3 regions of the Zeimonas sediminis genome follow, and region 3 is predicted to be linked to each of the others. Evidence: predicted binding sites of a transcription regulator. Region 3 holds the regulator's gene; each other region holds the start of a gene.
What was found. Region 3 encodes sigma-54, which starts transcription at its own class of promoters, with help from an activator protein. Its sites were predicted from a motif close to TGGCANGNAANCTGCTTT; they were not measured.
Positions count from the first base shown of each region.

Region 1 (2,262 bases), on a different contig from region 3:
TGACGCAGGGCTGGGGCATGACCGAGACCTCGCCGGTCGGCTCGCTGTTCCTGGAGAAGCCCGAGCTGCGCGGCAGGCTGGGCGAGGACGAATGGTTCGCCCGCAAGGCCACCGCCGGCGTGCCGCTGCCGCTGGTCGAGGTGCGGATCGTCGGCGAGCAGGGCGTCTGCGAGTGGAACGGCCAGGACGTCGGCGAGCTGCAGGTCCGCGGCCCCTACATCACCGGCTCGTATCACGAGGTGCCGCAGGACCCGGACAAGTTCACCGACGACGGCTGGCTGCGCACCGGCGACGTCGCGGCGATCGATCCGCACGGCTACATCCGGATCGCCGACCGCACCAAGGATCTGGTCAAGTCGGGCGGCGAGTGGATCAGCTCGGTCGACCTGGAGAACGCGATCATGGCCCACCCCGGGGTGGCCGAGGCGGCGGTCATCGCGATCGCGCACCCGAAATGGGGCGAGCGCCCGCTGGCCTGCGTGGTGCGCAAACCGGGCGCCGAGGTCACGGTCGAGTCGCTGCGCGCGCTGCTCGGCGGGCGCTTCGCGAGCTGGCAACTGCCCGACGCCTTCGAGTTCGTCGACGAGATCCCGCGCACCTCGACCGGAAAGTTCTGGAAGCTGAAGCTGCGAGAGCGCTTCGCGAACTGGCGCTGGACGGAGGGCGGTTGAGGTCTGCCCGAACGGATCCTTGCCGAAGCGCCAGGCAGGCAACGGACGTTCGGGCGGGCGGCGCATGTCCGGCTTGGCGCGGCCGCGGGCAGGGTGCACAATCCGAGTGCGGCGCAGCGCTCTGGCATGGTGCGTTGCGTCGAAATGCACCGCGGAGGTGCAATCACTGCGCACACGGTGCGGCCCGCCGCAGCGCCGCCGATACCCGTCGGCTAGCGTCGGCGACTGCCACGCCCGGTGTCGGAGCGCGGATAATCGTGCCGGTGCGCGGTTCCGGTCGCCCGGGCTGCCGTCGCCACCCGCTGGCATGGAAACTGCTAGCCACTGAGTCGTCCCCCGTCGGCCCGTGCCGGCGGTTCCGAACCCGATCGGCATGTCGCGGAAGGCCTGCCGTCACCGTCAAACCGTAGCCAGGAGATAGCCAGCATGGCCGCAGCGCCCAAAGACGTGTTGAAGATGATCGCCGACAACGAGGTCAAGTTCGTCGACTTTCGCTTCACCGACACCCGTGGCAAGGAGCAGCACGTTTCGGTCCCCGCTCACGTCGTCGACGAGGACAAGTTCACTTCGGGCCATGCCTTCGACGGTTCGTCGATCGCCGGCTGGAAGGGCATCGAGGCCTCCGACATGCTGCTGATGCCGGATCCGGCCACCGCGAACATCGATCCGTTCCGCGAGGAGCCGACGCTGATCCTGACCTGCGACGTGATCGAGCCGTCCGACGGCAAGGGCTACGCCCGCGATCCGCGCTCGATCGCCAAGCGCGCCGAGGCCTACCTGAAGGCCAGCGGCCTGGGCGACACCGCCTATTTCGGCCCGGAGCCCGAGTTCTTCATCTTCGACTCGGTCACCTGGAGCGCCGACATGTCGGGCTGCTCCGTGAAGATCAACTCCGAGGAAGCCTCCTGGTCGACCGGCAAGGAGTTCGAGGGCGGCAACCTCGGTCACCGTCCGGCGGTCAAGGGCGGCTACTTCCCGGTGCCGCCGGTCGACTCGTTCCAGGACATGCGCTCGGAGATGTGCCTGATCCTCGAGCAGATGGGCGTGCCGGTCGAAGTCCACCACCACGAGGTGGCGGGTGCCGGCCAGAACGAGATCGGCACCAAGTTCTCGACGCTGGTGCAGCGCGCCGACTGGACCCAGCTGCTGAAGTACGTGGTGCTGAACGTGGCGCACAGCTATGGCAAGACCGCGACCTTCATGCCGAAGCCGGTCGTCGGCGACAACGGCTCGGGCATGCACGTGCACCAGTCGATCTGGAAGGACGGCCAGAACCTGTTCGCCGGCGACAAGTACGCCGGCCTGTCGGAGTTCGCGCTGTACTACATCGGCGGCATCATCAAGCACGCCCGCGCGCTGAACGCGATCACCAACCCCGGCACCAACTCGTACAAGCGCCTGGTTCCCGGCTTCGAGGCCCCGGTCAAGCTCGCCTACTCGGCGCGCAACCGGTCGGCGTCGATCCGGATCCCGTACGTCAGCAACCCGAAGGGCCGTCGCATCGAGACCCGCTTCCCGGATCCCACCGCGAACCCCTACCTGTGCTTCGCCGCGCTGATGATGGCGGGCCTGGACGGCGTGCAGAACAAGA
Region 1 is NZ_JAMQYE010000002.1:91,310-93,571, reverse strand. It holds gene M6I34_RS15830 (long-chain fatty acid--CoA ligase) at 1-671, shown strand, start outside; gene glnA (glutamate--ammonia ligase) at 1,098-2,262, shown strand, end outside.
Region 1: glnA (glutamate--ammonia ligase) is a predicted target of sigma-54. The motif match lies at 975-992, and genes of this name have one in related genera.

Region 2 (2,262 bases), 460 kb from region 3:
GCTGCGCCACCAGCCGGGGCAGCGTGTCGGCCGCGACGATGCGCAGGCCATCGACCAGCGCGGCCTCGCCGGCGTTCGCGGCGGGCAGGGCCAGCCCGCGGGTGCCTGCGGTCCGCGCCACGGCGGCCGCCAGCGCGATCGCGCCGCGGATCGGCCGGACCTGCCCGGTGAGCGACAGCTCGCCGACGAACTCGACGCCGTCCAGCGACGCGGCCGGCAACTGGCCGCTGGCGGCCAGGATGCCGAGCGCGATCGGCAGGTCGAAGCGGCCGGAGTCCTTCGGCAGGTCGGCCGGCGCCAGGTTGACCGTGAGCCGGCGGTTGGGGAAGTCGAAGCCGGCGTGCAACAGGGCCGCGCGAACCCGCTCGCGGCTCTCGCGCACCTCGGTTTCGGGCAATCCGACGACGTGAAAGGCGGGCAGGCCGAGCCCGAGATGGACTTCGACGCTGACCGGCGGGGCGGCCACGCCCACCAGCGCCCTGCTCTGCACCACTGCCAGCGACATCCGGACCTCCGGCCGGCGCGCCGGCCGGCGAATCAGGCTTGCCGGCGCTCCTGCTCGTCGAGCGCCTGCTCGAGGCGCGCGATGCGTTCCTGCAGCCGGGCCATGCGCTCGAGCTGCGCGTCGAACTCGTCGCGCGTGACCAGGTCGAGGCGCTGGAAGGTCTGGCCGAGGACGGCCCGCAGATTGCGCTCGAGGTCGCCGGCGGGGCTGTTGCGCAGCAAGCCGGCGAGGCGCTCCTGGAGATCGGCGATCAACGCCTGCGGAGTGGGCTTCGACATGGTGAAACGAGTCTAGCACGCGGTCCCGGCCCGGTTCCCCGCGGGCGCTCGACCCGATGGCCTAGGCCCGGCGGCGGGCCGGCTCGCCGCGCCGGCGTCCGGCCATTTCGCATCGATCGGGTGCGCGAGCCCTTTGCGCACGACAATGGTGCAACTTCGGAATCCCGGGGCATCATGGTGATGCACCAATATCGTGCACAACAGCCCGTCGATCGCGCGGCAAGGGGCGGCGGCGGCCACGTCGCCGGTCTCCAACGGAGCTGGCACGGGAAATGCATGAGGGCTCCCGAGTCGTCTCGATACGACCCGAAACCCTTACGGAGCGTCCAATCATGAAGAAAACCCTCATCGCCGTCGCGCTGGCCGCTTCCGCGGTCGGCATCCCTGCCGTCGCCACCGCCCAGTCGGCCGCGGCCGCCTCGCCGCACACGGTGACCGCGAACATGACCGTCGCCAGCGACTACCGCTTCCGCGGCATCAGCCAGACCAACGGCAAGCCCGCGATCCAGGGCGGCATCGACTACGGCCACGCCAGCGGCATCTATCTCGGCTTGTGGGCCTCGAACGTGAGCTGGCTGTCCGACGCCGGCGCAGGCTCGATCAGCAACAGCATCGAGATGGACTTCTACGGCGGCTACAAGGGCAGCTTCGGCGACATCGGCTACGACGTCGGCATCCTGCGTTACTACTACCCGGGCACCTATCCGACCGGCTTCACCTCGCCGAACACGACCGAGCTGTACGTGGCCGGCAGCTGGAAGAACTACACGCTGAAGTACTCGCACGCGGTCACCAACCTGTTCGGCTTCGACGACAGCAAGGGCGCAGGCTACCTGGACCTGACCGGCACCTTCGAGCTGCCGGCCGGCTTCGGCCTGGTCGCGCACGTCGGCTACCAGCGGATCCCGGCGGGCAGCGTGGGCGGCGTGCAGGTGCGCGCCAAGGACGACTGCTCGTACACCGACTGGAAGCTGGGCGTGACGAAGGAGTACGCGGGCCTCGGCTTCGGGCTGGCCTACGTCGACACGAACGCCAAGGGCGACACCGGCGAGTGCTACCGCAACGCCTTCAACCGCGACCTGGGCAAGGGCACGGTGGTGCTCTCGGTCAGCAAGTCGTTCTGAACCGGACAGCGGCGGCCGGCGAGCGCCGGCCGCCCGGGAGATACAGATGAAACTCATCACGGCCATCATCAAGCCTTTCAAGCTCGACGAAGTGCGCGAGGCGCTGTCGGCGATCGGCGTGCAGGGCATCACCGTCACCGAGGTCAAGGGCTTCGGCCGGCAGAAGGGCCACACCGAGCTGTACCGGGGCGCCGAGTACGTCGTCGACTTCCTGCCGAAAGTGAAGATCGAGGCGGCGGTCGCCGACAACCTGGTCGAGCAGGCGATCGAGGCGATCGAAAGCTCGGCCCGCACCGGAAAGATCGGTGACGGAAAGATCTTCGTCTACGACGTCGAGCAGGTCGTCCGGATCCGC
Region 2 is NZ_JAMQYE010000001.1:2,684,835-2,687,096, forward strand. It holds gene M6I34_RS12710 (YifB family Mg chelatase-like AAA ATPase) at 1-505, opposite strand, end outside; gene M6I34_RS12715 (accessory factor UbiK family protein) at 538-783, opposite strand; gene M6I34_RS12720 (TorF family putative porin) at 1,116-1,907, shown strand; gene glnK (P-II family nitrogen regulator) at 1,954-2,262, shown strand, end outside.
Region 2: M6I34_RS12720 (TorF family putative porin) is a predicted target of sigma-54. The motif match lies at 1,045-1,062, and genes of this name have one in related genera.

Region 3 (2,262 bases):
CCGCGAGACGCTTGGCATCTGCGACCGGGCGTATATCATCAGGGCTGGTACCGTTCTTGCTTATGGCCGGCCCGACGAGGTCGTCCAGAACGAGGACGTCCGACGTTACTACCTGGGCGAGCACTTCTCGATGTGACCGGGGGCATCCGCCCCGGTGTTCCGCCCGGGCAGGCGGCCGCTTCCCCCGGGCAGATGAAACCCTCTCTCCAGCTCAGACTCTCCCAGCACCTGGCGCTGACCCCCCAGCTGCAGCAGTCGATCCGCCTGCTGCAGCTCTCGACGCTGGAGCTGAACCAGGAGCTCGAGCAGATCCTCTCCGAGAACCCACTGCTCGAGCGTCTCGACGATCCGCTGCAGTCCTGCGTGTCGATCGCGCCGAACGGCGGTCTCGACAGCGCGGCGGGCCCCGCGCCCGCGGCCGACCCGCGCCAGGCGGATGGCGAGCCCCCCGCGGGCCAGGACACGCCCGGCGGCTCCGAAGCCGCCGAGGGATCGTCCTCCGACAACTGGGACGACGGCTCCGGCGACTCGTCGGCCGACTGGGGCGGCGACGCCGGCCCGCGCACCCGCAACGACGACGACAACGACGAGCGCGACTGGCCGCAGCTAGCCGCCGTCGAGACGAACCTGAGCGAGCACCTGGCCTCGCAGCTGGCCGCGACCCGCGTGTCGGCGCGGGACCGCGCGCTGGTGAACCTGCTGATCGGCGAGCTGAACGACGACGGCCTGCTCGACGCGAGCCTGGAGGAGATCGCCGCCTCGCTGCCGGCCGAGCTCGAGATCGAGCCCGAGGAGCTCTCGGCCGCGCTTCGCCTGCTGCAGAGCTTCGAGCCGACCGGGGTCGGCGCCCGCGACCTGCGCGAGTGCCTGCTGCTGCAGATCGACGCTGGCGCAGGGGGCCACTGCCCGCCGGCGGTGCGGAAGGCGGCCCGCGAGATCGTGTCCAGCCACCTGGAAGCGCTCGCGGCCCGCGACTATCCGCGCCTGAAACGGGCGCTGCGCTGCGACGAGCCGACCCTGCGCGACGCGCAGGCGCTGATCCGGCAGCTGAATCCCCGGCCGGCCGCGAACTACACCGCGGAAGCGCCCGCCTACGTGGTGCCGGACGTCATCGTTCGACGCACGCGCGGAGGGTGGACCGCCGCGCTGAACCCGGACGTGATGCCCAAGCTCCGAATCAACGAAATGTACGCCGACATCCTCCGCCGCAACAGGGGAAGCCATTCGGAATTGTCGGGTCGCTTGCAGGAGGCCCGCTGGCTGGTGAAGAATGTCCAGCAGCGGTTCGACACGATCCTGCGCGTGTCGCAGGCGATCGTCAACCGCCAGCGAGCGTTCTTTTCGCACGGCGAAGTCGCCATGCGCCCGCTGGTCCTGCGGGAAATCGCTGACACCTTGGGCTTGCACGAATCGACCGTCTCCAGGGTCACGACGCAGAAGTACATGCTCACCCCGCTGGGGACTTTCGAGCTCAAGTACTTCTTCGGCAGCCACGTGGCGACCGACTCCGGAGGCGCTGCGTCGAGCACGGCGATTCGCGCGCTGATCAAGCAACTCGTCGCAGCGGAGGACCCCACCAGGCCACTTTCGGACAACCGGATAGCCGATCTGCTCGGCGAGCAGGGCTTCGTGGTCGCGCGGCGCACGGTCGCGAAGTACCGGGAAGCCCTCAGGATCCCTGCCGTGGCCCAGCGCCGCGCGCTGTAGCGCGCAGCCTCCCGGGGCGGGGTCCTCGCCGGGTCGAACCCACCCCGTCGAACCGACGCCGGCCTGCCGGCGTCGCTCAAGGAGGACGCATGAACCTCGCGATCAGCGGTCACCACGTCAGCATCAGCCCAGCCCTGCGCCAGTACGTCGTCGACAAGCTCGACCGGATACGCCGGCACTTCGACAAGGTCATCGACGTCAACGTCTGCCTGTCGGTGGACAAGCTGATCCAGAAAGCCGAGATCACGCTGCGGGTGCGGGGCAAGGATCTGTACGCCGAGGCGACCGACCAGGACCTGTACGCGGCGATCGACCTGCTTGTCGACAAGCTGGACAGGCAGGTGATCAAATACAAGGACAAGCGCATCGGCTTCGAGCATGATGCGCTGAAGTACCGCGTCGTCGAAGCCTGACGAGCCTGTTGGGACCCGCGGCCGGCCCGGGGGAAATGAGAGCCTTTTCGATGTTGCAATGCGGAAATTCCTCATTCCCTTCCGTGGACCGGCCTTTATAATCCAGCATTCTCGGAACCTGCCCCTGAGGTGATTTCGGATG
Region 3 is NZ_JAMQYE010000001.1:3,145,930-3,148,191, reverse strand. It holds gene lptB (LPS export ABC transporter ATP-binding protein) at 1-136, shown strand, start outside; gene M6I34_RS14830 (RNA polymerase factor sigma-54) at 193-1,707, shown strand; gene hpf (ribosome hibernation-promoting factor, HPF/YfiA family) at 1,797-2,120, shown strand.